DNA from 3 places in the Pseudoalteromonas fenneropenaei genome. Region 1 is predicted to be linked to each of the others. Evidence: predicted binding sites of a transcription regulator. Region 1 holds the regulator's gene; each other region holds the start of a gene.
What was found. Region 1 encodes sigma-54, which starts transcription at its own class of promoters, with help from an activator protein. Its sites were predicted from a motif close to GTTGGCACGNNNNTNGNNT; they were not measured.

Region 1 (10,851 bases):
GCAGGACGTGTGATTGATATCGAGCTACAAGCTATCAATGAAATCCGTCAGTATATCAATGGTCAGTTCACTGCCGCCTGTGAAGCCATGCTAAAGTGTTCAGGCAGAACCATTGTTATCGGTATGGGGAAATCGGGCCATATCGGCAATAAAATAGCAGCTACGCTGGCTTCGACAGGCACCCCGGCATTTTTTGTCCACCCGGGTGAAGCCAGCCATGGCGATTTGGGCATGATCACCAAAGAAGATGTGGTATTGCTTATCTCCAATTCTGGCGAAACCGCTGAAGTGGTCAATATTTTCCCAGTGATTAAACGCCTCGGTTGTTACACCATCGCCATTACTGGTAACCCCTCTTCCACTATGGCGAAACTGGCCAACTGTCATCTCCAAGTTACGGTGTCTCAAGAAGCTTGCCCTCTTGGCCTTGCACCTACTGCGAGCACCACCGCGACCTTAGTACTTGGCGACGCCTTAGCAGTGGCACTGCTGGAAGCGCGTGGCTTTACCGCTGATGATTTTGCACTTTCTCACCCTGGCGGCAGCTTAGGTAAACGTTTGCTGCTAACGTTAGATGATATTATGCATAAAGCAGAGCGCGTGCCTTGTATTAGCCAGCACAGCACTGTCACTGACGCATTATTTGAAATTTCCGCCAAAGGCCTTGGCATGACTGCCATTGTTGATGAATTTGGCCGTTTGCTAGGACTTTTTACTGACGGTGACTTACGTCGTGTGATTGAGCAGAAAGTCGATATTCACACCACGTCTATTGCTACTGTTATGACACAAAAGTGCACCACCGCCAAAGCCAATATGCTCGCGGCTGAAGCGCTCAATATCATGGAAAAGAAACGTATCAATGGTTTGATTGTGGTCGATGATAGTAATAAGCCGATTGGTGCATTAAACACTCAAGATTTACTGCGCGCGGGAGTATTGTAAGCAATGCAATTTGCAGATTTATACCAAGCCATTTCTAGCAACGTAGAGCAGCGCGCCAAAGCCATTAAATTACTTATTTGTGATATTGATGGCGTATTTTCCGATGGCCGTATCTACCTAGGCAACCAAGGTGAAGAGTTAAAAGCCTTTAATACTAAAGATGGTTTTGGCGTGAAAGCGCTTATCAATGCAGGAATTGAAGTCGCAGTGATCACTGGGCGACATTCACAAATTGTTCAGCAGCGCATGACTAGTTTAACGGTGAAGTATATTTTTCAAGGGCAGGAAGACAAGTTGCAAGCTTATGAGCAGTTAAAAACGCAACTTCAGCTTGAGGATGACGAAATTGCCTATATTGGCGATGATGCTCCGGATCTGCCCGTAATGATGCGCGTGGGTTTCGCCGTTGCTACATTCGATGCCCACCCGCTGGTGCTGCGTCATGCCCATTATCGTACCTTGTTGCCAGGCGGTTTTGGCGCAGTGCGAGAGTTAACAGATTTATTGCTGTTGGCCCAAGGTCACAGCTTAGGGTTTACAGGTAGCAGCTCATGACACATGCACGGGCGCTGTTACTGGTTTTCTTTATCGCTATCATGGCTTGGTTGTGGTATCCGTACCTCAACAGCAATATAGTGGCCAGCAAACCAGAAAACGAATTGTTAGTTACGCCTGACTACATCGCCATGGATTTGCAGCAATCTGCCTATAATAAAATTGGCAAATTGAGCCACTCAGTAAAAGCGCAAAAAGTAGAAATGTACCAAGGGCTGGGGTTTTCACACTTCCAGTATCCCATTTTTACAATTTATAACCAGCAGCAAAGTTGGCAACTTACCGCCAATGAAGCAACGTTATATGAAAATAATACTCTGATACTTGAAGGCAATGTTGTTGCCACCAATCAAGGAGAAGCCAGTATGGTTGAGAAAATCACTGCGGCTCATATCCGTGTGGACATCAACAACAAGACGTTGCTTTCGGAACAACCTGTGGTGATCAGCGGCCCTAACCTAACAATAACAGGTAAAGGCTTACATGCAGATTTAAACACAGATATTATTGAACTGAATAATCACACGCGAACTACATATTATGACCAATAAGTTGCTCATCAGCGGCGTCGCTCTACTGTTAAGTTATGCGGCCATTGCCAATACAACCACCACAGAGCCTGTATTTATCGCTTCGGGCAAGCAACAAGCTCAACTTAAATCCAACATAGGTATTTTTGAGGAGAATGTCGAGATTGTGCATGGTAGTCGTAAAATTAGTGCCGACCGGCTCGAAGTTCACCGTCGTGAAGAGCTAGGAGAAAATTCTGAGCTGTTGGTTGCCACCGGAAACCCCGCGCGTTTTCAAGAACAGCAAAGTGACGGCAGTGTGATCAGCGCTTCAGCGCAAGAAGTCCGCTACGACGTTGCCAATCGTACTCTTACTATCAGTGGTAATGCAGAAATCATGCAGGCTGGGCAAAAAATCAATGCCGATGTGATTGTTTACGACATGGCTAAGCAACTGATTAATGCTGAGCGCAGCAGCAATAGCAAAGGTCAGGTAAAGACTATTTTAGTGCCTGAGCAAAAAGATAAGAAGCAAAACAAGGAGCAAGGTAAACCGTGAGTGTGTTAACTGCAAATTGTTTAGCAAAAAGCTACAAGGGCCGCGAGGTTGTTAAAAACGTCGGATTAAGCATTGAAGCGGGCAGCATAGTCGGCTTACTTGGCCCAAATGGCGCGGGTAAAACCACTACCTTTTATATGATTGTAGGGCTTGTGCCAAGCGATAAAGGCTCAATCCATATTGATGAACAAGACATCACGCTGCTGCCAATGCATAGCCGCGCTCGCCTTGGGATTGGTTACCTACCGCAAGAATCTTCTATTTTTAGGAAGTTAACGGTTTACCAAAACCTGATGGCGATTTTAGAAACACGCAAATCGCTGAAACGCAATCAACGCGAACAGATCCTCGATGAACTATTAGATGAGTTTAATATTCAACATATTAGAGATAGTTTAGGGATGGCTTTATCGGGTGGTGAGCGTCGCCGAGTGGAAATTGCTCGCGCTTTAGCCGCAAATCCAAAATTTATTCTCTTAGATGAGCCTTTTGCTGGCGTTGATCCGATTTCAGTGTTAGATATAAAGAAAATAATCGAGCACTTAAAGAATCGCGGTATTGGAGTGCTGATCACAGATCATAACGTGCGCGAAACCCTTGATGTCTGTGAGAAGGCATATATTGTTTCGCATGGTGAACTAATCGCCGCTGGCACTCCCGAACACGTACTCGCAGATCAAACTGTGCGCGACGTCTACCTAGGCGAACAATTCAGGCTATAGTTTTTGTAGTACAGTCGCCTATTTGAATTGAACACTTAGAAAAAGGATTGTTAGAGATACATGAGGCAATCATTACAGCTGCGCATGGGCCAGCAACTCACAATGACGCCACAGTTACAACAAGCTATCCGCTTGCTGCAGCTCAGTACGTTGGATCTCCAGCAAGAAATCCAAGAGGCGCTCGACAGCAATCCACTCTTAGAAGTGGATGAGCAAGATAGTGACGCAGAAACCGGTTCAGCTGACAACGACTTTGATTTTAGCGTCTCGAGTAGCAGTGGTGAAGAGCAAAACAATGAATTTGAAGGCAACGATTTCGAAGCAGGCAATGACTTTGAAGAATCGGTCAGCGATTATGAAATGGAAGCTGGTGATGCACTCAATAAGGATACTGTCAGCGACGAATTAGCGATGGATGTCACTTGGGACGAATATATGAGCGCAGCGCCCAGCAGTGGCTCTGGTGCTATGAGTGACGAAGACACCGTCTACCAAGGTGAAACCACCGAAACCTTACACGAATACTTGATGTGGCAATTGGAGCTCACGCCGTTTAGCCCCACCGATCGCGCCATTGCCGTGGCAATTGTCGAAGCCGTTGATGAGTCAGGTATGCTGACGGTTAGCACTGAAGACATTATGCACAGCCTTAATGAGGGTAGTGAAGAAGCTGAACCGATTGAGCTGGACGAGGTAGAAGCCGTCCTTAAACGTGTACAACTTTTTGATCCGATTGGAATTGCCGCACGCAGCTTGCAGGAATGCTTGTGCATTCAACTCAATCAATATGACCCAACTACACCTTGGCTGAGCGAAACCAAACAGATCCTCAACGAACATATTGAGCTTTTAGCCAGTCGCGACTATCGCACTTTGATGAAAAAGACTAAGCTAAAGGAAGATGAGCTAAAAGAAGTCATGACGCTCATTCACAGTTTAAGCCCAAAACCAGCTGCAACCGTGATCCACGAAGAACCAGAATACGTGATCCCAGATGTGTCGGTCAAAAAAGTCAAAGGTCGTTGGGTAGTTGAACTGAATCCAGATTGTATGCCGAAAATTCGTGTTAACGATCAATATGCCGCGATGAGCCGCTCGGTGCGCTCATCAAGCGATAGTCAGTTTATTCGCTCCCATTTACAGGAAGCGAAGTGGTTTATAAAAAGTTTGGAAAGCCGCAACGAAACCTTGCTAAAAGTGGCTAACTGTATTGTGAAGCAACAGCAGGCATTTTTTGAACATGGCCCAGAGGCAATGCGTCCTATGGTGCTAAATGATGTGGCTGAAATGGTGGAAATGCATGAATCTACCATTTCTCGGGTTACCACCCAGAAGTATATGCACACCCCGCGTGGCATTTTTGAGCTGAAATATTTCTTCTCAAGCCATGTAAGTACTGAAAACGGAGGTGAGTGCTCGTCAACAGCAATTCGGGCGCTCATTAAAAAGCTAATCGCCGCGGAAAAACCTACTAAGCCATTGAGCGACAGTAAAATCGCGGATATATTAGCGGAACAAGGAATTCAAGTGGCGAGACGCACTATTGCAAAATATCGTGAGTCTCTGGCTATACCACCGTCAAATCAGCGCAAGAGCCTGATCTGAGACGTAAAACAAAGAAGGAAGAATGCTTATGCAACTAAATCTAACTGGTCGTCACGTTGAAATTACCGATTCACTCAGGGATTATGTCACCAACAAGTTTGCGAAGCTGGAGCGACATTTCGATCATATCAACAATGTACATGTTATCCTTGATGTAGAAAAATTGATCCATAAAGCGGAAGCAAGCCTTCATGTGAATGGCGGAGAGTTATTTGCTTCGACAGAGCATCAAGACATGTATGCGGCCATCGATTTGTTATTAGATAAGTTAGATAGGCAAGTCATAAAACATAAAGAAAAGATGATCCGACACTAAAATGAAACTAAGTGCATTAATTTCAAAGGACTGCAGCAAAGCTGCAGTCCTTTTTAGTAGCAAAAAACGCATTCTCGAATACATCAGTGAACTGGCCCACCAACAGCTTCCCGACCTTGATCAACATGATATCCTCGACGCTTTATTAGCCCGTGAAAAACTCGGTAGTACTGGCATTGGTAAAGGCGTTGCACTGCCACATGGTCGTATGGCCGCAGTCGATAAAGTGCTAGTGATGGTCTTGGTTAATCAAGAAGCCATTGATTACGATGCCATCGACAATCGCCCCGTCGATATTTTCGTGGCACTCATCGTACCTGAGGGCGATAATCAAACTCATTTGCAGACCTTAGCCGCAATCGCTGATAAACTGAGGGACAAAGAATTTTGTCGTATGTTGCGTCAGGCGCAAAGTGACGAACAACTCTTTGAAATATTGTCGAGCTAAGTAAGGTAAAGAGATGGAACTAATTATTGTCAGCGGTCGCTCAGGTTCGGGTAAATCCGTCGCACTTCGGGTTTTAGAAGACTTGGGCTTTTATTGTGTCGACAATATTCCCGTCAATTTATTGCCGTCTTTGGTCCGTATTGCGGCTGACAGCTATGACAAAATTGCGGTCAGTATCGACGTCCGTAATTTGCCCAAAGAGCAGCAAGAATTCAATGACATCATTGAATATTTGCCCGCGTTTGCCAAGCCCACTTTGTTCTATCTCGACAGTGACGACCAAACCTTAATCAAACGTTATTCAGAAACGAGACGTTTACACCCGCTGTCTATCAATAATATGCCGCTGGATTTGGCGATCGCCGAAGAAAAAATCCTGCTAGATGTACTTATCACTCGCGCCGATGTGATTTTAGATACCACAGGGATGAGCGTACATCAGCTGGCAGAAACCATACGTGAAAAAATCCTTGGCAAAAAAGACAAGTCACTTATAGTGACCTTTATGTCATTTGGTTTTAAACATGGTTTGCCCAAAGAAGCTGACTATGTGTTTGACGCACGTTTTTTACCTAACCCGCATTGGGAACCTGAACTAAAACCGCTTACTGGGCTTGATCAACCCGTTAAGGATTATCTTGCCAGCCATAGCATAGTGCAGAAGTTTACTTGGCAGATCCAAACCTTTGTGCAAACTTGGTTACCGCATTTAGAGCGTAATAATCGAAGCTACTTAACCATAGCGATTGGTTGTACGGGTGGGCAGCACCGTTCTGTTTACTTAGCTCAAACTATCGGTGAGAGTTTCCAGCGTACCCATAGTAATGTGAAAATCCGTCATCGGGAACAACCTGTCCATGCAAGTTGAAAACACTTTTCTAATCAAAAATAAGCTCGGTTTACACGCCCGTGCCGCTACTGTGCTGGCGCAATTAGCGATGCAGTTTGATGCGCAAATAACCCTCTTTCAAGACGATAAAATGGCCGAAGGGGATAGCGTACTGGCGCTGATGTTACTTGAAAGCAGCCAAGGTAAGGAAGTGCGCGTAGTGTGCGAAGGCCCAGATGCAAAACCCGCTTTGGCAGCGATTGGCGAATTAATCGCCGACCGATTCCACGAAGCTGAATAAGTCGCTGATTTACGCCTTAAATCTGGCTTGGTAAGCGCAGGTTAATTGGTTACACTTATACTATACGCGCCAATCATCACCCATTTTGCGGAATGCCTATGCCAGAGACCTTCGAACAAGACTATACACTGCAGCAACTAAAACAGGTCACTAAAGCGCTCAACAGTGGACAGTTTGTTCAGGTCCGTCGCATGCTCGCCGAAACCGCGCCATGCGATACTGCCCTCCTCTTAGAATCGTCACCACATAAGATCCGGACATTATTGTGGCAATTGGTCGATCCTGATATTCAAGGTGACATCCTCGAAGAGCTTTCAGAAGACGTACGTTTGGGCATTATTGCGCAAATGGAACCCGAGCTTATCGCCGCCGCCACCGAAGACATGGATGATGACGACCTTGGTGAAGTACTTCGTAGCCTGCCCGAGCCTGTCTATCAAGACGTTTTGAGCGCTATGGACACCACAGATAGGCAAAGGGCAACGCAAGCGCTCTCGTATCAGGAGCGTACCGCTGGTGCGTTGATGAACAGCGATACCGTGACCATACGCCCAGATGTGTCATTAGATGTGGTGCTCCGTTATCTGCGCCTAAAAGGCGAATTACCCGATGGTACGGACGACCTCTATGTGGTTGACAAAGACAACTGCTTTTTAGGTTCATTGCCACTGAGTACGCTACTGACCAACTCGCCTGATAAAATCGTGCGCGACCTCATGGATCTCGAAAAAGAAGCTATCCCGATTTCCATGGATGAAAGTGACGTGGCACAGTTGTTCGAACGTCATAACTGGATCTCTGCCCCTGTTGTCGATGACAACAAGCATCTTCTGGGACGGATCACCATCGACGATATCGTTGACGTTATCCGCGAAGACGCCGAACACAGTTTGATGAGTATGGCGGGTCTTGATGATGAAGAAGATACCTTTGCACCAGTAATGAAGTCCAGCCAACGCCGCTCTATATGGCTTGGGATCAATTTATTGACTGCGCTATTGGCTGCATTTGTCGCCAGCTTCTTTGAAGGCACGCTCGACCTTTTACCTATCTTGGCGGTGCTTAACGGCATCGTCCCTAGCATGGGTGGCGTTGCGGGTAGCCAAACACTAACGCTCGTGATCCGCGGTATTGCGCTTGGTCATATTAATAGCGCTAACCAAAGATTTATTCTCGGAAAAGAACTGGCTATCGGTGCCCTCAACGGTTTACTTTGGTCAGTATTAATTGCGGGTGTCATCGCCATTTGGCAGTGGGATTTCAAACTTGGTGCAGTTATCGCTTTTGCGATGTTTATGAACTTATTAGCAGCAGGTATTGCAGGCGCCAGTGTGCCGCTTATTCTTAAACGCCTGAAAATCGACCCAGCTTTGGCTGGCAGTGTGGTGTTGACGACAGTTACAGATATTGTCGGGATCTTTGCGTTCCTTGGTACTGCAACCTGGTTTTTAGTATAAAACTAGAAGACTGTGCCAAACTACTAGGAGTTGCAGGCACGCGCCAGAAGAGTAAATCCCCATAAGCATAGATAAGGTAGAGTATGGCAGGCTCGAACATAATCATGAACCTGCCTAACGGATTAGTGACCCGCCACTTGCATTTGTGCCACCAGTACTGAACCGGTTTGAATGCTGCCACGGGTTTCAATATCGCCACCTATCGCGACAATATTGTTAAACATCTCTTTTAAATTACCTGCAATGGTCACTTCGCTCACTGGGTATTGGATTTCGCCGTTTTCCACCCAAAAACCCGCCGCTCCGCGAGAATAATCGCCAGTTACGGGATTCACGCCTTGCCCCATCAGCTCAGTCACTAATAGACCTGTGCCCATTTGTGTTAATAACGCGGCTAAATTGGGCTCGGTGGCTTGCACCAACCAGTTGTGAATGCCACCCGCGTGACCCGTTGCCTGCATACCTAGGCGTCGCGCAGCATAGCTAGCAAGTAAATAGGTTTGTAGTTCACCGCCAAGCACAATATCACGGTCTTGGGTTTTCACCCCTTCGCTATCAAAGGGGCTAGAAGCCAATCCTGCAAGGAGGTGTGGGCGTTCTAATATCGTCACACACGGATTAAATACCTGAGTGCCTAAACTATCTAACAGGAAGCTCGATTTACGATACAGTGCACCACCACCGACGGCACTCACTAAATGGCCAAATAAACTGCTCGCCACTTCTGCACGAAATAGCACAGGCACTTTTTGCGTGCCGATGCGGCGACTATTTAATTTTGCTAAGGTTTCTTGCGCAGCTTCAATACCCACTGCTTCGGCCGCTTTTAACGCGTTGAACTGGCGAGAAATGGTATATGCCGAATCGCGCTGCATTTGCTCGCCGTCTTTGCCTATCACTGAAGTGCTTAAAGTGTGGCGTGTACGCGGGAAGCCGGCGATAAAGCCATAGCTATTACCGTAAACCCGTAATCCTTGATGGCTCGCAAAGCTCGCGCCGTCTGAGTTGACGATACGGGGGTCAAAGTTGAGTGCAGCTTGCTCCGCGGCTTGGCACAACTCAATGGCCTGCTCGGGGCTAATTGCATGGGGGTGGTATAAATCCAGCTCAGGGTAATCAAACGCCATTAACGTTTCTTCAGCTAGACCATTACATGGGTCATCCGAGGTAAATTTAGCAATTTCAATCGCCTTTTCAACCACAGAACGCAATGCCTGTGGGCTTAAATCCGCGGTTGAAGCACTGCCTTTGTGGTTGCCAACATAAAGGGAAATCCCTAAACCACCGTCTTGGTTAAACTCTATGGTATCTACTTCGCCTAAGCGAGTGCTTACCGATAATCCAGAAGTACTCGACATAGCCGCTTCAGCGGCTGTTGCACCTAAGCTTTTGGCATGTGCCAAAACTTCTGCAACTGCTTGTTTAACTTCTTCTATTCGATGAAAAATGGGATCGCTCGTCGCACCATTCATGGTCATACTCTTTTCGCTGTTGGTTATCTTAATGCTATCACAAATATACAAATTTGCCCTTAGTTGCAACGCTTAGGCAAACCACATCGGCATAGGTTTCAACACCAATAAGCCGCGCTATTACGCTTGATAACGCCCTCGCGTTTTGAAAACCACACGAATCTCCACTGATTGAATTACTTTGCTTGCTGCGCTTAGCGCACTCTCTGGTATAATAACTTAAAAGTTAGATTAGGAATGGCCACCATGGCAAATAACCAACCACCCCATGACGATGAAGAGATCATCTACGTCTCCAAAAGCGAGCTAAAACGTGACGCTCAAGAGCTCCATCAATTGGGGCTTGATCTTGTGGCATTAGGTAAAAAGCAGCGCGAGCGTTTGCCGTTATCGCCAGTGTTACAAGAAGCCATGGCGATGGCAGATAAACTGCAAGGCAAACACGAAGCATATCGCCGTCATTTAAATTATATTTCTAAGACTTTACGGACCACGGAAAACGTGGCTGAGATCCAAGCTGCGCTTGACGTATTGATGAACAAAAATAACCAAGCGGATGTGTTAATCAATAAAATTGAACAGATCCGCACCGCACTGTTGAAAAATGGCGATGACAAAGCCAACGAGTTGCTTGAGCAATATCCAGCACTTGAGCGCCAAAAATTGCGTCAGTTGATCCGCGCTGCGAGCAAAGAAGTACAGGCTGAAAAGCCCGCAAAAAGCTACAAAGAACTGTTCCAATATTTGAAAGAAGCGATTCTACCTTAAGCCCTGTGGTTGGACGCTAAATACGAAAAAGCCCGTCACGACGGGCTTTTTCGATGTTTATCAGGCAGTACCGCCGACGGTGATTTCGTCTATCTTGAGGCTTGGCTGACCAACTCCAACCGGGACGCTTTGACCATCTTTACCACACACCCCAACACCTTTATCAAGCGCCAGATCGTTACCCACCATAGAGATCTTTTGCATGACCTCTGGGCCATTGCCGATTAAAGTTGCACCTTTAATTGGGCGAGTGATTTTGCCATCTTCAATGAGGTAAGCTTCAGAAGCAGAAAACACAAATTTACCTGAGGTGATGTCGACTTGCCCGCCACCAAAGTTGCTGGCAAAAATCCCTTTTTTGACAC
Region 2 (10,851 bases), on a different contig from region 1:
GCAACTATACCAACCGCTATTTTTGGCTTGTTATTTAAAGATTTTATTGAAATATATCTGCGTAGCGCGTGGGTGATAGCCACGACCACAATCGTGTTTGGCTTATTGCTGTGGTACGCCGATGCCAAAGCACAGCAGATAAAGACGATTTATCAGCTGAATTGGAAAAGCGCATTGATCTTAGGGCTAGCGCAAGCGACCGCGATGATCCCTGGTACCTCGCGCTCTGGGATCACCATCACTGCCGGCTTGATGCTGGGACTCAATAAAGAAAGCGCTGCGCGTTTTTCGTTTTTGATGGCGATTCCCGTGATAAGCATGATGGGACTGTATTACAGCTTAGATTTAGCCTTGAGTGGTGAGCCTGTGGCGTGGGGCACTTTGCTGCTTGGTGCGGCACTATCATTCATCAGTGCTTATGCTTGTATTTTCTTCTTTTTGAAAATTATTTCGCGAATGGGGATGATGCCATTTGTGATCTATCGCTTGTTACTCGGCGCGGCGCTGTTTGCTTACTTGGCTTGGTAAGTGATTACCTGATAAGAAAAAACCCGCAGCGAATGCGGGTTTTTTGTTTGTCTAAGCGAATACCAAAGCTGTGTGCTTAGCTGGAAAAACAAGCTTGGATTGCTTGTAGTCGCGCTGTTTTTACCGCATCACGAATGGCTGGGCCTGTTAGTCCATTGGCAATAAAAGGCGCGGCATTGACTGTTAACCCCGCGCTGTGTGCAGCGCGAATATCGGTGAGCAAATAACTGTCGTTGGTTATTGCGATATTGATGATCTCTAAAAGTAGCAGCACCCGCTCAGGACGGCGCCACATATCAAACTGCTCAAACACTTGTGCTACCGCTTCAGCTGAACAATTAGCTTGTATTGCCAGCCACTGCTGCATAAGTTGCAGCGCAAGGACTTGTTGGTTAGAAAGTTTGAGCTTTTTACTCAAAAGCTCACAGCCACTTTGGCTGATAAAGCCTGCCAGTTGGGCAAATTGTGCGGTGCTTGATAACTCGGCTTGATGCGCATAACTAAAGCGTGCCGACAGCTCAGTGCAGAGCGTAAAGTTCCAACACGTTGCTAATTCAGGCGACAGCAGCGTGAGCGCATTAACTTCAGCAAGCACATCCAGAAAATGTGCAAAATGCCCATCGCTGAGGGCTTTTTCACACTCTAACCAAACCCGCTCTGGCGTTAAGGTATCGAGCTCGCCATTGGCGACCATGGTTTTCATCAGCGTTAAGGTTTCAGCTGCAATCGTGAAGCCATATTCAATATACCGCGCTTTGAAGCGTGCCACCCGCAACACGCGTAGCGGATCTTCCTGAAAAGCGTCGCTTACATGGCGTAATACTTTGGCTGCTAAATCTTGTTGCCCGCCATAAGGGTCAATAAGTTGACCATGGTCATCCATTGCGATGGCATTGACGGTTAAATCGCGGCGCATTAAATCCTCTTCAAGAGTTATGGAAGGGGCAAAATCGCAAATAAAGCCAGTGTAGCCTTGTCCATGTTTCCGCTCAGTACGGGCAAGGGCATATTCTTCTTTACTTTGTGGGTGTAAAAATACCGGGAAATCTTTTCCGACCTGTTGGAAGCCAGCGGCCAACATCTGCTCTGGCGTGCTGCCAACGACCACATAATCACGCTCTTTAATGGCACGGCCCAAGAGTTTATCGCGAACTGCACCACCCACCAGATATACTTGCATTAATTTGCCTTAGTAATGAACTTACTGAATTGGCTTAATTGTAACGGAAAAAATCACCCTGTAGCGGACTTCGCGCTATAACTTCGCGACATTTTTTGCCATCATAGGGAAAACCATAACAACAAAAGAGACAGGTTGTGTATTTAGGCTACTTTGGCTTATCGGAAAAGCCGTTTTCTATTGCCCCCAATCCGGAGTATTTGTTTTTAAGTGAACGCCACAAAGAGGCGCTTGCGAATCTGCAATATGGTCTAGGTGACGCCGGTGGTTTTGTGCTGCTGACCGGTGAGGTGGGGACGGGGAAAACCACGATTACCCGCACGTTACTGGCATCACTGCCTGAGAATACGCAAGTGGCGTTTATTTTGAACCCAACCTTGTCCGCACAAGAGCTGCTCGCGACGATTTGTGATGAACTCAAGCAAAGCTACCCCGAACAGGCCTCTCTCAAACAGCTCACCGATGTGATCAAGCAAAAGTTGCTGAATAACCATCAGGCGGGCGGTCACACTATGTTGATCATTGACGAAGCGCAGCATCTAGCGCCTGAGGTGTTAGAGCAACTAAGGTTGTTGACCAATTTAGAAACTGACCACAAAAAGTTATTACAGATAGTGTTGGTCGGCCAACCTGAACTGCAACAATTATTGCAGCGCACTGAGCTGCGTCAATTAGCACAGCGCATTACCGCGCGTTATCACTTATTACCACTGAGTGAGCAACAAGTGTTTGCCTATATTCAGCATCGCTTGCAGGTCGCAGGATGTGAGCGTGGACTCTTTGCTGCGGATGCAATTCGTTTGATGTATCAATTGACGGGCGGTGTACCAAGGTTACTAAACCTGCTTGCTGACCGCTGTTTGCTAGGGGCGTTTTCGCTCCAGCATACTGTGGTAGATAAATCCATAGTGCAGCAAGCGGCGCAAGAAGCGCTGCCAATGACTCATGCTTTGCCAGTCGCTCAATCTAAGCAGGTAACTTGGTGGCAACCTGTACTTGCACTGAGTGGTTTGTTTGGCGTTGGTTTTGCACTTTCGTATCTGGTTTAGGAGACACTAATGAGTTTTGTTGCTGAAGCAAATCAAAGAGGTGCACAGTCAGCCCAAGATACGGCGGCGCGCTTACAACAGGCCGAGTTACAACAGCAAGTGCTGCGTTACCAAACGGGCCTACGCCGATTAGGATGGGGCAGTGCTGCACTTATCTGTATTGCTGCTGGGTTTATGGCTGGGAAAAGTTGGCAGCGTTACCAAGCGGTATCACAACCAAATGCAACAATCGCATTGCAAGCAAACGAGGCAGCAAGCAAGCCTGATGTGAGTAAAGAGAATGCGTTTGAGGAAAAGCGTGCAGCTGCGGAAAATAGTGCGGCAGAGCAGAACGAAGTATCTGCTGCGACTAATCCACCCGCGAAAGTGAACACGGCTGCTGTAAACCAGGCCAATCAGGCTAAGCATTATCAGTGGTTGTCTATTCAGGTTGGAGTCGACAGTTTAGGTCAGCCAATTTATCAACAGCAATTGGTGCCAATTACTGTGGATGGGCAAATCCAATTACCAGCTAAAACCACCAACAATGTCAACTTAGGGGCGAATAACGATATCGCCAGCTTACAACAGCAAGGTTATCGCGTGGTGGGAAAACCACTAGAACAACCCGCAACGGATGATAGTACTAAGATTGAGGCGCCAACAAGTGCGGCCAAAGCGTTGCAAGACGCATTTGCGGAAGCGGTGGCTGCAACGGAGAACAAACCGGCTAGCGCGATTACCCAAAGCACTATGTCGGCAGTGCGCGTTACACCGGTAAATAAGCTGCCGCGTGATGTTCAGGCCAGTTTACCGAGCTTTAAATATCTGGCACACATTTATGCCACTGAACCGAGCAAACGTTGGATTAAGCTTAACGGCAGGGAGCTCTATGAAGGGGACAGTATCGGCGCCTTGCAAGTGATTGAAATTACCCCTGAGCTGACGGTGTTTTACTTTGATGGTATTGAGTTTTCCATGCAAGCGATGGAAGATTGGCCGCCAGAATAAAGAACTTAAAGGGGCTGAAGTGCCCCTTAATTTTTATTCTTGACGCTAAACCACCTACTTCAGCGACTGGTTTGCTCTAGCGCGATTTTATGTCGCGCCAAATCTATAAATGCTCATTAAGGCAACATTGATTGGCGGAAGAAACGGATCAAGTCGATGTTAAATTCCTCAGGTTTAATCGCTGCTTCCAGCTCGTCATCGACCTTTTTTGACGCCAGATCAATATCCTGGACTTGTACATGGTGCATATGTTTTGCATGGTAGAAGACTTTTACGATTGGCTTGAGCGGTGCATTGCTATTACTTTGCGCCACCACACCAACCCGTCCGCTTTTCAGCTTCACTAAGGTGCCAACTGGGTACAACCCAATGCATTGAATAAATTGGCTTAATAGTGACTCATCAAAATGATGAGGACAGCCTTCGCGCAAAATCTTAAAGGCTTTAATCGGAGTCATACCCGTTTTATAGACTCGTTCTGCGGTCAGCGCATCATAGACATCAACTATGCTCGCCATCCGTACATATTGGCTGATGGCATCGCCTGTAAGTTGAAACGGATAGCCACTACCATCTAGACGCTCGTGATGGTATGCCGCAATGTCTATCGCGATTTCTGGCAGCCCTGATTGTTCCAAAATCGCTTTGCTGAATTTGGCATGCTGTTGCATCACTTGAAACTCAGGCTCAGTAAGCTTGCCTGCTTTGTGCAACACTTTGTCAGGAATTTGGATCTTACCTATATCGTGGAGTAACGCCCCCGTTGCGAGCACCTCAATCACATCGCGCTCAAGCTCTAAGTGTTTGGCGAAAATACTGATTAATATCGACACATTGAGCGAATGCTCAAGTAAATAGGCGTCTTTTTCACGGATCCGCGCGATGCAAGCGAGTGCATCCTGATTGCGAAAAATCGAATCAATAATACCAGATGCTGCGGCTTGAAAGGCGCTCACATCTATATTGCGGCCAGCTTTGATGTCATCGAAAGCTTTTTGCTGCAGCTGCTTGGCTTCTTGATATAGCTCAATGGCAACCGACATCTCACCTTCAATTGAGGTACTTTTATGGCTTGGTGAGCGCTTCGTTGTAGCCGTGCTTGTCGCCACAGTGGCAGGGGCCGTAGGCTTTGGCGCATTATCGCGCCATGCGTTAGTTGGCTCTGCCGCCAAGGTTTTGCTCGGATCGATTTCAATTTCAACGATTCCCGCCGCCGCCAGCGCCGCAATGGATTTTGCCGTTTTTACCCAACCCTGATTTTTGACTTTCACTTGGCCTTTTTGTGACACGACCCGCATCACAAACATGCCTGGCTCTAACTCTTTGATATTTATTACTTTCAAGATTGTACCGCAAATGTCGGAAGGGTCATTTAAGCGTAGCAAAAGTTAGCTGAAAGCAAAATAAAAAACGCGCTAGATAATTTGGGCAGCTTATTTGTTTTTGTTGGTGCAATTACCTGACGTAAGTACAGCAAACATCTCGCTCGAATCGTCGAGTCAGTTGTGCTGGCTCATTGTTCGTTAAGTTAAACTTAGCTAAGCTGATTGGGGATTGAACAACCTCAAGCCAATACTTTTTGATACTGTATTGAGCAGGGACCGAGCGCCTATAAGGAATGAATCATGAAAATGTTCAAGTACCATTTACTCGTGTTGGCATCAATTCTAGCACTTATGGTTTGCAGCTACCCAAGTTGGCTGTTAACACCTTTATTGTGGATTTTTATCGCCGTTAGTATCGTAGCGCTTGCTTATGTCACTAATCAACCCAGCATTTTTAGAAAGCGTGCAACGGGAAAAGTACCGCTTTTGATTAAACTTATTTTGCTGCCTTACCTTGGTGCAGTGTGGTGCTATAACTGGCTGATCAGAATCCAAAAAGCGCACGTAAATTGCACTCAGCTAAGCGATCAACTATTTGTTGCAAGCCGACTGTTGCCTACAGATGTAGCGATGTTACAAGCTGAGGGGATTGTGGCTATTTTAGATGTGACAGCGGAGTATGATGGCTTTAACTGGCAGACAGAAGACGCTGGATTTTACTATTTAAGTATTCCTATCTTAGATCACCACTCACCATCGAAACAACAAATTGCACAGGCGTTGTCGTGGATTGCTGTACATCATGCCGAGGGACGTAAAGTAGTCGTACACTGTGCACTTGGGCGTGGTCGTTCGGTGTTGGTGTGCGCCGCATTTTTACTTGCCACTCAGCAAGTGGCATCAGCTACCGACGCAATGGCACAGATCCGTGCCAAGCGTCAACGTGCTCGCCTTAATCGGCGCCAATTAGCTAGGCTTGAACATTGGCATCAACACGGTGAATTAGAGCATAAAGAGCTGGCGGTATTGGTGGTGAACCCTGTGGCAGGCGGGGGCAAATGGCTGCAATATGAAAACGATATTCTGGGCTATTTAACGCAGCGTTATCAGCTGGCAATATACCAAACTGAAGCTGATAAAAGTATTCAGTGCTGTGCATTACAAGCGTTGCAAGCGAGTGAGCCTGCGCTTGTTGTCGCAGGTGGTGGCGATGGTACTTTAGCCGCCGTGGCTGATGTTGTGATGGGTCATCAAGCTAAGTTTGGAATTTTACCTTTAGGGACCGCTAACTCCTTAGCACATGCTTTTCATGGCAGTGTATCTAAAATTGATCCAATTCTGTTTGCTTGTCGTACTTTAGTATCTGGTCAGTCACAATGGATTGACACGGTAAGTTGTAATGGCAAGTCGATGCTATTAATGGCCGCGGTTGGCATTGCAGAACAAATGCTATCGCAGGCCAATCGTGAACGTAAAAATGAGCATGGGCAAGTCGCCTATATGCAGAGTTTTATGGACGCGGTATTGGACAATCACCAAGTTGAACTGACTGTTATCGCGGATGATAAGCCAGCACAAACGCTATGCTGTGCAAGCTGTGTGGTCGCAAATGCCGCGCCTTGGTCAACTATTTTGGCACAAGGCGGCGAAAGCACACCTGATTGGCAAGATGGCAAGATGGATGTGACGGTGATACACCACCAAACTCAGGTGTCTGAATATTGGTCGGTTGCTCAAACTTTGATGAGCAACCAAGACTGCACGGCACTGGATTCGTTTCAATGTCAGCGGTTGCGCTTACTATTTAGTCAGCCGATACGCTATGCATTGGATGGTGAAGTGTTTGAGAGTGAGCAACTTGAGTTCCAAATAAAACCGCAAAGTTTGCTGGTGATGATGCCAAATTAATACTTGTGGGCACTAAGGAGAGGGTGTGAAAACAGTTCTACTGGTTGATGATGATGCGCAATTTAATCAAATTGCCGCACGTATACTGGAACATTTAGGGTGTTTTTGTGACACCGCCAATAATCTCAATGAAGCGCAGCATATGCTGAGCTTACAGTCCTATGAGCACATTTTTTTAGATTTCATGCTGCCGGATGGCAGCGGACTGCACTTGGTCGATTGGCTGCGTAAGCGCCAAGATCATACCAAGGTGACCTTAATATCAGGTCATCCGGCGGTAAAGTCTGCGCTTGCCCAGCTTTGCGATAAAGGGGTCAGTCATTTATTAAAACCTTTGGTTGCGGAAGACTTCCAAACTGTATTGCAAGCTAAGAAAAAAATTGGCGCAGCTGAAAATACACACCACTTTGGTTGTTTAATCGGTGAGTCAGAGGCCATGCAAACACTGTATGAATTGATTGAGCGTGTCGCGAAGACCGATGCGAATGTCATGCTATTGGGTGAAAGCGGGGTTGGCAAAGAAATGGTCGCCAAAGCGATACACAATGCCAGTCAAGTTAAGGGCGACTTTGTTGGTGTGAACTGCGGTGCTATCGCCAAAGAATTGATCGGCAGTGAATTATTCGGTCATGAAAAAGGGGCATTTACTGGTGCAGTCGCACAAAAACTGGGAGTCTTTGAACAAGCGTGTAATGGCACTTTATTTTTAGATGAAGTTACCGAAATGCCCATTGAGTTACAACCTAACTTACTGCGGGTTCTTGAAACCCAAACTTTAACTAGGGTTGGTGGCACTCAGAGTATTAAAACGGCGTGTCGGATCATTTCAGCCAGCAACCGCAGTATCGAGCAAATAGCCAAGGACAACGTACTACGGGAAGATATTTACTTCCGCCTTGCGGTATTTCCTATTCATATTCCGCCGTTACGCACGCGGCGTGAAGATATTCCATTACTTAGCCAATTCTTTTTGACTCAATTTAATCAACAAAATAACACCAACTATCAAGTGAGTGATTTAGATTTTAAGCGCTTGCTTGAGTATGACTGGCCCGGTAACGTGCGAGAGTTAAAACACAGTATACACCGCGCCTATATTATGGCCGATAGGGACAAAGGACTGCTGGATTTTAGCGATGCTTTGCATTCACCTTTTTCACAGTTTGCCAACCACACGACGCCATCACCGACTGAGTTACCAAGCACGACTCCTAGTTCGCAAAATATTTCATTAGGTCAGGAAGTAACCCCCGGCAAAACCATTGAGGAAGTGGAAAAAGCGCTGATCTTTGAAACGTTGAAATCTGTGCAAGGGAATAAAACCTCAGCGGCACGGTTGTTAGGGATAAGCACCAAAACCTTATATAACCGCTTAAGCAGCTATCAAATCGAAGAATAACTTAAGGTTGTGTTATGACAAAGACTAAACATCACGATGAGGTTTGCCACGATATTCGAAAATCTCTTAATCAAATTTCGATGAACGCTGAATTGCTGCGCATCGTCAGTGAAGGCCAGCCCGCGCAAGCCGAATTGGCCGCGATTGCTGAGGCAGTATTAGCCAGCAGTTTAACGTGTAGTGAATTATTGAAACAACTAAAGGGATAAACATGCTTAGGAATGCAAAACGTTGGCTTAAAGCGGCAACGCGAGTGCTAAGTGTGTGGCTAACTATGCTGGTGTGTGTTGGCTTACTAATAGCCAATGTGATCATTGGCATGAGCAACACCGAAAAGCTCAACGAGTATCAATTACGTATTGAGAACACCAGCGAGCTTATTTTGGCGCTGGATAATTTACACATTGCAGTCTTGAATGCACAGTCCAATTTGCGGGCTTATCTGTTGTCGCAAGACGAAGCCTATTTGCAGCCTTTTGAGCACAGTATTAGCCAGCTCAATGAAAGTATTGCGCGAGTGACGGCGGAAAAATCGGAAAGTGCTAGCCAGCAAGCGCGGATCAGAGCGTATCTCGCTACAGTCGTGGAACAAATTGCGCAATTACAAAGTAGTTTACGCAAACTACAACAAGGGGCGCGTAATAAAATACAGCTTTTGGCAAGCTCTGATGAAACGGCACTGCAACTGAGCGCGCAATACCGAGTTTTGTTAGCAGAGGAAATGAAGATCCGTGAAGTACAGCGGCAGTTTCTCAATAACGTGCGTAATCAAGCACAGCAAAATATTCTCTGGTTTGCGATTTTGAGCGCGCTCTTGCTATCCATGTCTTTATTGTTGGTGGTCAAAAATCTTCGTGATGCCCGTCGTGCGGAAGCTCGCCTGAGTCAAGCTAATCAGGAGTTAGAATCTAAAGTTGCAGCGCGTACTGCCACTTTGCAGCAATTGGCGGATGAACTGAACAAAAGTAATCGCGAGCTTGAGGACTTTGCTTTTGTTGCTTCTCATGATTTGCAAGAGCCGCTACGTAAAATCCAAGCATTTGGTGATAGGCTAAAAAACACCTATCACAGCGTGCTTGATGCTAAAGCACAAGACTATTTGGCTAGAATGAATAGCGCAGCAGCCCGCATGTCTTTGCTTATTAATGACTTGCTTGCACTTTCTCGGGTGGCCACTAAGCAAAAGCCGTTTCAGCAAGTCGCGCTCAATGACATTGTCGACGGTGCACTGGATGACTTAGAAGTCGCGATAAGTGAAGCGGGTGCAACGGTTACCGTTGGTGCTTTACCCCAGCTAGATTGTGATGCCAGCCAAATCCGCCAGTTGTGCTTTAACTTGCTGGCAAACGCCATAAAATTTCGCCGTAGCGATGTGTTGCCTAACATTGTGGTGAGCGAAGTTGCAAACCCCGTCAGCGAGCTGGTCAGCATAGAGTTTAAAGACAATGGCATTGGGTTTGAGGCGCATTACCAAGACAAAATCTTTTCGCCATTTCAACGTTTACATGACAGAAATGAATATCCAGGAACTGGCATTGGTTTAGCTTTGTGCCGACGCATAGTGGAACGTCACGGTGGTAGTATTACTGCCGACTCGGCATTAGGTCAAGGTGCCACTTTTATCGTCACATTGCCGCGCCAAGCACAACCGATTTTAACTCAAGAGATCTCTAACTATGAATAGAAAAGCCATGCCAATCAAAATATTAATGGCGGATGATGATGAAGACGATCAACTGCTTACGCGTGATGCGTTGCATGAAAGTCGCGTGCTTAATGCCATTGAATTTGTTAAAGATGGTGAGCAATTATTGCAGTATCTACGTAACGAACCGCCGTTTGAGGATGTGCAGCGTTTTGTGCGTCCAGATTTAATTCTACTTGATTTAAATATGCCGAAAATGGATGGCAGACAAGCTTTACAGGCGATTAAATGCGACCCACAGCTACGTTCTATCCCAGTCGTAATTCTAACGACGTCTTTACAAGAGGAGGACAAATTGCGCGGGTATGACTTAGGCGCAGCCTCCTATATTAGTAAACCGGTCGATTTCCAAGGCTTAGTAACATTGATGCGTGAGCTCGGTAAATACTGGATTGAGATAGTCGAGTTGCCACGTTAAAGACGCTCATGGCGTTATCAAGGAGCGGTATCCAATGTCAGCAACACAACAAAACTTACTGGGGCGACAAGCAGTCAAGCTACTGCTGGTGGAAGATGATGAGGACGATTTTATCCTCACCGAAGCGCGTTTAGCCGAGATAGACGATTTTGTGGTAGAGCTATGTTGGCTGCGCAATCTTGATGATGCTAAAACCGCGTTACTTCACGGTGGCTTTGACTTGTGTTTGCTCGATTACCGTTTGGGGCATCAAAGTGGCCTGACGTTGCTCGATTTTGCGAAACAGCAACAACTCAGCACCCCTATTATTATGCTCACTGGTCAAGTCGATGCTGAACTTGACGACGCG
Region 3 (10,851 bases), on a different contig from region 1:
GACGCCGAGCATTGCGACATTCGATTGTGCGATGAAAGGCCGGAATCCCTGTTCGAGTATTTATGCAAGGAATCCGATGACGCCCTATCTAACATCGAACCGCTATACAAAGGCCAATTTGACGAGTCGAATATTTTCCACAACTTCAATGCTAAGGTGCGCCAGCACAATCGCCATTACGGCGCACCAACCGCAGCAGCATAACAGTTATAAACATCAAGGAATTATATGAGAAAGTTCACAACCAGAATCACATTAAATTTATCACAAGAATTAGCTTTGAAACTAGAGGAGGCATGCGGTGATGCACAACTGAAGCGCCAGCAATTTCTACGCGCATTAATCACAACCTCGTTACGCAAATTGAAGGTATAACAAATGACAAACGCAACAAAGAAAAACACCGAACACTCACCGTCCAGACTTAAATTTCTGGATGAATTTCGAAATGAGATGAGGCGACTAGGCTACTTAAAGAAGGAGTGGGACTTTGCAGTTAAGACATCAGAGCACAGATAAGAAATGGATTGTCGAATCAATTCTCAGGTGCCAATCAAGTAAAGAGATTCGAGGTATGTGTTTACACATACTGATTCGTCTAATTTGGGGCGGTCGCGCACCTGACAACCCTAGAAGCGCCGCTGCGCAGAAAGTAATACTTCAGGCGTTTAGAGGGCTGGTATAACCCCTCTGCCGCAGGTTATAAGGATAACCAATTGTTATTAAGTGCATTTTTAAAAGAATGCCTTTTTAGGCAAAAAAATACACATCGTTCGACAAATAACCACCCGGCTTATCGAGTAAGGTTTCAGTAACTTTGATAAGCGTGGTGGTGGTGGTATAACCCACTACCAGTTTCTCGCCTTTGGCGGCAGCTTGCTCTTTTGCTACATCCACCACATTGAAACTTTCCGGTTCTGAACTCCAATAAACCGCAAGTACATAAAGTAACAAAGCGAATGCGGCAACAGCGGCCGCGATTTTACCTTGATGTTGAGCCATGCTTCCTCCTAGTGATGGTGATGCTCAGCATTACTCGCTGACTCCATCACACTAGTGACAGGAGCCACGGTATAAATCCGATTACCATCTGCAAAATATAGTGTTAATTTTAGCGCTTGGCCTTTAGTAATAGGCTGAGAAGGTGAAAATAACATTAGGTGGTAACCACCTGGCTGGAATGTCACGGTTTTGCCCGCAGCGATTGTGACATCCTCAACCTGCTGCATTTTCATCATCCCATTGACATGTTGGTGCTCATGGATCTCTACCCGACCAACCCCTTCCACACTGGCCTTAACCAGTTTTAGCGGCGTTTCACCTTGGTTATGAATACTAAAATAGGCGGCCGTTGAAGGCGCTGCGGGGAGCCATTCGCGGATGTAGGCGTCGTGCACCATAGCAACTTGCGCTTGCTCATGATGATGTTGATGCGCTTCATGCTCATGACCTTGATGAGCATAACTTGCCAGACTAAAGACGGATAACCAAGTAGCACAAGCGATACGTTTTAACATCGACTTTCCTTGAATAAAGAGACTGCGCTAAAAATAACACAGTTTTGGCAAAATCTCTTTGTGCTTTTGTCACTTATTGTATCCGTAACGCTTACTTATACGCCTTAAGTTGAGGCACTTTTGCTGTCACTGACCAGCCAATATACAATTAATATCAAGAGTAACGGCAATGCGATTACCAGCGAATTAAATAGCATAAATAAGATGGCCGCTAATATCGCTAATAAAACCGTGCCTATCACGCCCACACTGATAAACGCCAGCAATGCCAGCACAACCCCGACGACGGCGACCACACCTAATAACTCAAGGCCAACCCAACTGATGTCTGAAAGCCAATCCCCCACCGAAAACCACACGATGGGAGACTGCATCAAGGGCAAAACCAAAAAGAGCAAAAAGATAATAAAAATCGCACTAATGGTTTTCATAACCCCTCCTGCTTGTTACTGCCCTTTGGCTGGCACACAAACCGCGGCCAGTGCATAAGCGACAATGATAAAAATCGGAAACTTGAAGAACACTAATACCGTCAGTAAACGTGTCAGCCACACTGGCAAATTAACGCGCTCTGCAATTCCGCTACACACCCCAGCAATTTTCTTATCACTAAGATTGCGGGTCATGGTTTTTTGCTGTTGGTAGTACTGGGCCATAATCGCCTCCTGATTTACGCTGCGTTCGCTTAAGCTGCGTGGTTATTTTGTACTTTGGCTTTTAGCGCTTGTAATTCTTGCTCAAGCTGCTCATCTTGCGCCATTTTCTTAAAGGCATCTGCGGTGCTGTTATTGCCCAGCTCATAGCTTTCCACTTCTGCTTCTAGGCGCTCCACTTTGCACATCAACTGCTCAAACTTTTGTGTCGACGATTGCATTTGCTCACTGTGTAACACCTGTTTGGCTTTTAAACGCACCGCTAAACTGGCTTCGTGACGTTTAAATTGCGTTTGCTTTACTCGCAGTGCTTGAATTTTAGCCTGTAAAGTCGTGGCATCTTCATTAAGCTTAGCCAATGCTTCTGTAAGCTTAGTCCGCTCCTCAGTTTTGCTGGTGATAACCGTTGCCAGCTTTTGCTTCTCCACCAGCGCCGCTTTCGCTAAATCTTCACGGTCTTTACTAATTGCCAGCTCAGCTTTTTCTTGCCATTGCTGGATTTGCTTTTCGGCGTCAGCCGCCTGGCGAACCAGAGCTTTTTCTTCGCAAATTAAGCTCGCTGCCGTTGCGCGGCACTCGCTTAAACATTCTTCTAGCTCCAGTAATAGATTTGCAGCCATTTTTTGCGGATCTTCAGCTTTATCTAGCAATGCATTTAGCTCGGCTTTGATCACATTCTCGATACGGTCGATTAGCGCCATGGTCATATCCTCTTGTTAAACTCTGTTGATTGTATTGATTTTGCTTTGTAGTAAAGTTATTCCAAGCTTTATGCCAACAATATAAAACAATTAAAATCAACAAGTTAAAACAAAATCAGTCTGCAAGTCGTAAAAAGCACGATGATAATTTAGCGATTTACACTAAATTTTAGGCAAAAAAACAGCCAGTGTAGAAACTGGCTGGGGAAGATCTAAAAAGGTGGGCTACCGCGCTTAACGCGGCTCAATATGCTCAGGCACAAACGCCAACGCTTGTTCCATTACGCTAATATCCGCGGTTTTCTTGTGGCCATTTTCTGACAAGTGGCGGCGGAACTGGCGTGCCCCTTGCTGGTTTTGAAAAATGCCTAACATGTGGCGGGCAATGTGCCAAAAGTTAGAACCTTGGCTCATTTGCGTTTCGATATAATCGTACATGCTGCGCACCACTTCGTGCTTAGTTAACGCAAATGGCGCATCACCGTAAATAAGCTCATCTACTTGGCTCAGCATAAACGGGTTACTGTAAGCCTCGCGGCCAACCATCACACCATCAACATGCTGCAAATGATGTAAACTTTCCTCTAGCGTTTTCACCCCACCATTAATGCTGACATGCAGTTGCGGGTAATCCTTTTTCAATTGATACACGCGCGGGTAATCCAGCGGTGGAATTTCACGGTTTTCTTTGGGGCTTAAGCCTTTTAACCAAGCTTTACGCGCATGGATAATGACATCGTCACAGCCCACATCGTGACAATCTTCAATCAACTGAGTTAAAAATTGGTAGGAGTCCTGCTCATCAATACCGATACGGGTTTTGACCGTCACCGGAATAGCGACTTCGGCTTTCATCGCCGCCACGCACTCTGCCACTAACTTTGGCTCCGCCATTAAGCAAGCACCAAAGCGGCCATTTTGCACGCGGTCTGACGGGCAACCGACGTTTAAGTTAATTTCGCTGTAGCCCAACGCTGCGGCACGTTTGGCACATTCCGCTAAAGCTTTTGGATCTGAGCCACCAAGTTGTAACGCCACCGGCATTTCATGCTGGCCAAAACCAAGGTAGTCACCTTTACCAAAGATAATCGCCCCTGTCGTTACCATTTCAGTATACAGCACCGCGTGCTTGCTTAGCTTGCGGTGAAAAGTCCGGCAATGACGGTCTGTCCAATCTAACATGGGTGCCACGGAAAAGCGGCGGAAGCTTAAATCTGTTGATTTTAAAGGCGTATTCATTAATTCACTTGATTCTTTGATGTTCATTTCACGGCTCTGAGTACCCCAGAAGTACCCCACAGTTCAATCTCTGTCACCCTGCAATTAACCCATTTTGAGAAAAGGCTAATCAATCACTTAGGATCACAACAAGCTCTCATATTCGTTTACTCTCGCCCCAAAACAGAAAGAAGCGCCCGAATCGAGCCACCCAATTTTATAAAGGTAAGGTGTCTATTCTACACCGAGAATCAAAAATATTCAGCACTTGAGCGTTTTGGAGCAAACAACGAAAACGTTGCGTGGTAAGCAGGGAAGTGGAAGAATTGTGTTATCAATATCTTAGCCATGAAGCAGCGGACTGTATCGTATAGTCTAGAAAGGCTATTCCATTGAAGAGGTGGCGCTAACAGGCCACCGAAATTTGAATGTACTATGGCATGTTTATACATAGCTATTTCCGCATAAATTGCGTGAGAAGGAGTAAAGAATAGATGCTCAACACAGAAAAGGAATTAGCAATCAAAAAAGACAATAACCACCATATTTTTTTGTACTTAGAGGGAACTTTATTGACTTTATGTGTCTTTATTTTTTCTCTTTCCTTGATCACATTAATATTTGGAAAATCCATGTTTGAATTTTTAAAAGACATTACCTCTATTTTTGGTGGTATAAGTAGCACTATTGCATTGGCACTCGCTTTTAAGGCCTATTACCATTGGAAAAACCAAGCCATCGAAACAAAGAAAATAGAATCAACAATAAAAACCGCATCTGAAATTTCGATCCAATTTATTCATTTAAACGCGGCCTGTAAAATACGATATCGTATTTTGACTAGTATAGCTAACTATGAAGCAAATAAAGATGAATTAAAACCTGTGTATGCTGAACTGCAAACAAAAGAAATAAATGATTATCTTGATCAACATAACTTGACCGTAAAACTACTCAAAGACCTCTATGATTCGTTCTATCGCTTAACTATCCTAAATGTGAACACAGAAAAAACTCTAGAGTATCTCTATACTATAGAGCGATTTTTGCAAATATCTTATAAGGATGATAACGATAAAATATTTTTTGAGGCCGTTTCTTTGGATATGGAATTTGTACGAAACAACTGTACTTTAGATAATATTATTAATGCTTACAATGAAGCAAATGATGAAATCAAAGGAAGTGCGTTTCTGGAGTAAGCAAAAGGGGTCACAAAGAAAGCAAACGGGGTCAAGAAAGCAAACGGGGTCAAAGAAAGCAAACGGGGTCAAGAAAGCAAACGGGGTCACATCTAAGCAAACGGGGTCACATCTTGCAATTTGCACGCTGATGCACATTATCAACATCGCATTCAATCATTGCACTAAAAACAGATAGTGGTAAGTGATACCATGCTAATGGTTAACCATCGTTAACTTTTATTATTCAAGTAGTGTCAAACGGCCTTAACCTAGGAGATACATAAAACCACTTTACTCAAGCAGATCTCTGCAAAAATGACATTTTCAGCAGTGTCTGGAATGAAACATCCTCAAAATTACCTCAGCTGAGGTCAATTGCAATCCTGCATTTATCGTCTGCAATATCAATTCAGCTGAGGTCCGCTTGAGGTTTAGGCCAACTTTAAAATGCAGCCTAATCACTTTTTACCGGATTTCTAGCTGATGCTTTTGCAACACCTTGGCTATCACCTCGTGATGGACTTCGACTTGCTTATAAATCCATGTGTAATGATCGTTTTTCCAATACTCAAGCACCTTGTGATGGCGCTGCTTGCTTAATAGCTCAGCGATTGCTTGTAACTCAAGATAACACACCAGCAAGTGCTCATAGGTTGAATTTTCATCGTCGCCGCCTTCAGGGTAGCCAACTGGAACATTTTTAAAGAATGTCTTTAACTCATTAACGGCACTCTCTGTTTTGCTTTTGTTGTAGTCCAAATGCCAATGAATTTGCTCGTGCAGATAGGTTGCCAGTAGTTTATCTGTATCCTTGCGGCTAGTGTGCCGAGTATTTAACTTAAGCAGGGGGTGGCTATGTGGAATGACGGTTTCATCGATATGGACCTTGTCGGTAAATTCCCATTTTTTTAGGTCATGAGACTGTCGTAACGACTCTATTAGTTTGACTGTAGCTAATTCTGCTTTGGATTTATGCTCCGTGGTTATTTCCAAAGCACTCGCTGAAAAAGCAGCGCCGAGCAACAGCAGTAGACTCAGTTTTGCAGACATGTTTGTGTACTCCTTAAACACAATGTTGATATTTTTATTATAATACGTTGCGCATTTTGGTACACAATGCAAAAAATCTCAAGCACTTAAAATGTGAGAGTTAACTTAAGTGACGGGAATAAAAACCTGCACGAAGGAATACTGTGTTTTAGTACAGACAAGCTGCGTTGATAACAAGACTTAGGTAAAGGTGGCATAGCACGTAAAATTTGCGACTTTACGTGCTATTTATTGTTGGCTTAAGCCTTATTGGCGGGCTTATTGTTACTGCGTTGTGGTCTTGGCCCACTGCGGCGTTGGCCGTTGGGTTTATTACCTGCATTTACCGGCTTTCCACCAGACGTCGCGGGTTTGTTGGCTGAGGTCGCAGGCTTATTACCCGAAGCAGCCGGTTTATTGCCTGAATTACTCGGCTTTCTTGCTGGGGCTGGTTTATTGCTCGACCCCGCAGGTTTACTATTTGGGTTCGCAGGTTTGCGATTAGCTGGTTTTTTAGTTGTCGTTGGCGTTGCAGTCCCCTTGCCTTCATCACTTGCTGGCTTAGGCTGTTTTGGCTTCTTCGGTTTTTTCGGTTTAATTGGTCGGCTATCCAGCTTAGATTCTGGCAGCTTAAACTGCGGCTCAAAACCCGGCACGATTTCACGCGGCAACACTTGCTGAATTAAACGCTCAATACCGAATAAATCCGCGATGGTTTCATCACACACAAATGAAATCGCCTCACCGCTTGCACCCGCACGACCAGTACGACCGATGCGATGCACGTAGTCTTCATAAACATTTGGCAAGTCAAAATTCACCACAGTAGGTAACTCTTGAATGTCTAAACCACGCGCCACGATATCCGTGGCGATTAACACCCGCACTTCACCGCTTTTAAACCCACTTAACGCACTCATGCGCGCATTTTGGCTTTTATTACCATGAATTGCCGCAGCGTTGATCTTATGCTTTTCCAGGTCTTGAACAAGGCGATTGGCACCATGCTTAGTGCGTGTAAACACCAATACTTGTTGCCAATTTTGGCTGGTGATCAAATGCTTTAGTAGCGCCGCCCGCTTACTTTTATCTACTGGATAAATCCATTGCGTCACACTCTTAGCGGTACTATTCGCAGGCGCCACCGAGATTTCCACTGGGTCGTGAATAAGACCCTTAGCAAGCGCACGAATTTCTGGCGAGAAAGTCGCCGAGAACATTAGATTTTGTCTGCGTGCTGGTAATAGCTTGAGAATGCGTTTAATGTCGTGAATGAAGCCCATATCCAACATTCTGTCAGCTTCATCCAACACTAGAATTTCTAGCTCTCTAAATTGCACCGCATTTTGCTGATATAAGTCGAGCAGACGCCCTGGCGTTGCCACCAGCACATCGGCACCTTTACGCAGCGCCATCATTTGTGGATTAATTTTTACCCCGCCGTACACCACTTGGCATGATAAAGGTAAGTTTTTGCTGTATTTTTCAACACTTTGCCAAACCTGATGAGCAAGCTCACGAGTTGGTGTAAGCACCAAAGCGCGCACATGATTACTGCGCGCACGCGTGCCTTGGCTCAAACGCTCTAACATCGGCAAGGTAAAGCCGGCGGTTTTGCCCGTACCGGTTTGAGCCGCGGCCATAATATCTCGGCCTTGTAAAATGGCTGGGATAGCTTGTTCTTGAATAGGTGTTGGCGTGGTGTAGCCTTGCTCAACAACGGCCTGATTAATTTCTGGTGATAAGCCAAGTTGGCTAAAGCTCATGATGTTTTACTCTGAATTGCGCGGCGCACAAGACTATAGGATTTGTCTTCACTAGGCAATTATTGCCTATATCAACAAAAGTGGTGGCTAACGCCAAAACAAAGCGGCGGGTTGTACAACCTACCGCTACTGTAAAGAATAGCCGCAAGCCAGCAAAATTGCTGAATTGCGGCTAATGAAATTATTGGTTGTAACCGTTTGGGTTACGACTTTGCCAACGCCAAGTATCTGCCATCATTTCGTCGATACCGCGTTTGGCTTGCCAGCCGAGTTCTAGCGCAGCTTTTTCTGGCGCTGCGTAGCAAGCGGCAATATCACCAGCACGACGTGGTTTAATAACATATGGAATGGCTTTGTTGGCCGCACGCTCAAAGGCTTTGACCATTTCCAGCACCGAATAACCGTTGCCAGTGCCCAAATTGTAAATATGTACACCGCTGTGCGTTGCAATTCTCGCCAGTGCTTGTAAGTGACCAATCGCAAGGTCAACGACGTGAATATAATCGCGTACGCCAGTGCCGTCTTGAGTGTCGTAATCATCACCAAACACCCCTAATTGCGCCAATTTACCCACTGCAACTTGGGCGATATACGGCAGTAAATTATTTGGAATGCCATTTGGGTCTTCACCTATCAAACCACTTTCATGGGCACCAACGGGGTTAAAATAGCGTAGAATCGCAAATGCCCAACGCGGGTCTGATTTCGCGACATCTTGTAGCACCATTTCTACCATCAGCTTTGACGTGCCATAAGGGTTAGTGGTGCCACCCACCGGGAAATCTTCACGAATCGGTAGTTGAGCTGGGTCGCCGTAAACTGTGGCAGATGAGCTAAATACCAGCTTAAACACGCCGGCATCACGCATTGCATCAAGCAAAGTTAACGTCCCTTGGACATTATTTTGATAATAGCTAATGGGTTTTTGTACTGACTCACCCACCGCCTTTAAACCAGCAAAGTGGATCACTTGCTCGATGTGATGCTGGGCAAAAACCCCATCTAAAAAGCTTTTATCTAAGATGTCACCTTGATAAAAAATCGGCTGTTTCCCTGTAATTGTCTCGATACGTTGCAGCGCACCAAGCGATGCATTACTGAGATTATCAACAATCACCACTTGGCTGCCTTGTTGAAGTAGTTCCACTACCGTGTGAGAGCCGATATAACCTGCTCCACCAGTTACTAATATGGCCATTTACCGCCCTTACTGCCAATGCAAATTTACTGCCCGTGATTGTAGCGCGAAACGCGCGATTTATATACCTTGTTCACAGACAAAAGCTAGGGTTTCACCCGATACGCTGAGGCGGCTAATTTGCTGGCAATAAGCGCTAAAGTCGTACCACTGTGACACCTTTTGCACCGCGTTGAGGTTGCGCCGATAAATGCGACCAGCAATAGCGTAAGCCACTTCGTTGGCATTTAGCCAAGTGTAGTCTTGCACCGTATTGGCGAGTACAAAGTGCTTGTTTACCGTGCGGGTAGCGTCATCCAAAGTGGCAAACCATTGCTGTTGCTGCTCATCCTGATAAGTAAATGAAAACCTTTGACTAGCAGCATTGTAAGCAAGGCTGCGACCTATGTGCTCGGCGCGCTTTTGCGGTTGATAGCCAGTGACTGGGCCGTGGAGTAAATAGTGCGGCTCACCGAGCATAAAGAGGATCATGTCCTTATTAGCACCCCAAGCATGGTAACCCACAGGTTCAAGATGCTCATATAAACGTTTAGCACTTTGCGTTTTATCAAATGGATAAAACCACAACCGCTGCTTGCCATCTGGTTCCACCACAATCGCAGATAAACCTGAGTCATAAGGGTATAAAGTAGGCGAATATTCACTAACTGGCGACTGCGTGAGATTTTCACTGCGCCCTGAAGCAAAGTCATAAAAAAACAGGTCCATTTGCGTACTCTCCGCTTGCTGCACTTCCCCGGTAAAATACACCCCTTGCGCTGTGACTAACGGCTGATTGTGATAGCCCTCAGCACTGGTGATAGCAAATACATTAAGGCCAAGCTCGGAAGGTTTAGCTACGAAGATTTGACTGGCATTTACCCCAAAAGCCGCCATCAGTAACGCACTAAGCGCCGCAAATTTTTTCATTGTCCTGAACTCATTATGATTTTTTATCATCATAACGACTCGTTCGACAAAGCACAAAAGTTACGTTATGTTGGCAGTAATTCAACCAGCTCTAGCAAATTTTGCAGCGAGGATGTTATGTCAGACAAGCACCCCATTATTGCCATCACCGGCAGCTCGGGCGCAGGAACGACCACCACCACCAATGCGATTAAACATATCTTTCGTAGCGTGAATGCGACGGCGGCGTTTGTCGAAGGGGACAGTTTTCACCGATTTACCCGCCCAGAAATGGATAAAATTCGGCGTGAGGCAGTGCAAACGGGCAAACACATCAGTTACTTTGGTGAGCAAGCCAATGATTTTGGCGCACTGGAAGCACTGTTTGCTGAATACGGAGCAACAGGTAATGGTAAAGTGCGTCAATACCTGCATACCTTTGATGAAGCTGTGCCGTTCAATCAGTTGCCCGGTACGTTTACACCCTATCAAGATCTTGAAGCCAACACCGATATGCTGTTTTACGAAGGGCTGCATGGTGGAGTGGTAACCGCTACGCACGACGTCGCACGTCACGTTGATCTCTTGATTGGCATGGTACCTATCATTAACCTCGAATGGATCCAAAAACTCATTCGCGATACCAATGAGCGTGGCCATTCCCGAGAAGCGGTAATGAGTTCTATCGTCAACAGTA

Region 2: ACFOEE_RS16850 (diacylglycerol kinase family protein) is a predicted target of sigma-54. The motif match lies at 5,255-5,273, and genes of this name have one in related genera.
Region 3: ACFOEE_RS13790 (PspA/IM30 family protein) is a predicted target of sigma-54. The motif match lies at 2,931-2,949, and genes of this name have one in related genera.

What each region holds. Positions count from the first base shown of each region.
Region 1 is NZ_JBHRSD010000017.1:128,773-139,623, reverse strand. Features, by position in the region: gene ACFOEE_RS10800 (KpsF/GutQ family sugar-phosphate isomerase) at 1-945, shown strand, start outside; gene kdsC (3-deoxy-manno-octulosonate-8-phosphatase KdsC) at 949-1,500, shown strand; gene lptC (LPS export ABC transporter periplasmic protein LptC) at 1,497-2,051, shown strand; gene lptA (lipopolysaccharide transport periplasmic protein LptA) at 2,041-2,568, shown strand; gene lptB (LPS export ABC transporter ATP-binding protein) at 2,565-3,290, shown strand; gene ACFOEE_RS10775 (RNA polymerase factor sigma-54) at 3,351-4,895, shown strand; gene hpf (ribosome hibernation promoting factor) at 4,924-5,211, shown strand; gene ptsN (PTS IIA-like nitrogen regulatory protein PtsN) at 5,213-5,659, shown strand; gene rapZ (RNase adapter RapZ) at 5,673-6,527, shown strand; gene ACFOEE_RS10755 (HPr family phosphocarrier protein) at 6,517-6,789, shown strand; gene mgtE (magnesium transporter) at 6,888-8,246, shown strand; gene pmbA (metalloprotease PmbA) at 8,369-9,718, opposite strand; gene yjgA (ribosome biogenesis factor YjgA) at 9,965-10,486, shown strand; gene tldD (metalloprotease TldD) at 10,547-10,851, opposite strand, start outside.
Region 2 is NZ_JBHRSD010000033.1:15,041-25,891, forward strand. Features, by position in the region: gene ACFOEE_RS16825 (undecaprenyl-diphosphate phosphatase) at 1-528, shown strand, start outside; gene ACFOEE_RS16830 (tRNA nucleotidyltransferase) at 605-1,708, opposite strand; gene ACFOEE_RS16835 (ExeA family protein) at 1,846-2,757, shown strand; gene ACFOEE_RS16840 (general secretion pathway protein GspB) at 2,767-3,747, shown strand; gene ACFOEE_RS16845 (HD-GYP domain-containing protein) at 3,864-5,090, opposite strand; gene ACFOEE_RS16850 (diacylglycerol kinase family protein) at 5,373-6,980, shown strand; gene ACFOEE_RS16855 (sigma-54-dependent transcriptional regulator) at 7,006-8,379, shown strand; gene ACFOEE_RS16860 (histidine kinase) at 8,394-8,588, shown strand; gene ACFOEE_RS16865 (sensor histidine kinase) at 8,591-10,063, shown strand; gene ACFOEE_RS16870 (response regulator) at 10,056-10,502, shown strand; gene ACFOEE_RS16875 (response regulator) at 10,537-10,851, shown strand, end outside.
Region 3 is NZ_JBHRSD010000023.1:116,816-127,666, forward strand. Features, by position in the region: gene ACFOEE_RS13765 (hypothetical protein) at 1-204, shown strand, start outside; gene ACFOEE_RS13770 (DUF2333 family protein) at 751-1,002, opposite strand; gene ACFOEE_RS13775 (copper chaperone PCu(A)C) at 1,011-1,517, opposite strand; gene ACFOEE_RS13780 (hypothetical protein) at 1,622-1,948, opposite strand; gene ACFOEE_RS13785 (PspC domain-containing protein) at 1,964-2,173, opposite strand; gene ACFOEE_RS13790 (PspA/IM30 family protein) at 2,203-2,871, opposite strand; gene dusA (tRNA dihydrouridine(20/20a) synthase DusA) at 3,106-4,110, opposite strand; gene ACFOEE_RS13800 (hypothetical protein) at 4,584-5,291, shown strand; gene ACFOEE_RS13805 (hypothetical protein) at 5,739-6,323, opposite strand; gene ACFOEE_RS13810 (DEAD/DEAH box helicase) at 6,563-8,068, opposite strand; gene galE (UDP-glucose 4-epimerase GalE) at 8,250-9,266, opposite strand; gene ACFOEE_RS13820 (hypothetical protein) at 9,327-10,175, opposite strand; gene ACFOEE_RS13825 (phosphoribulokinase) at 10,293-10,851, shown strand, end outside.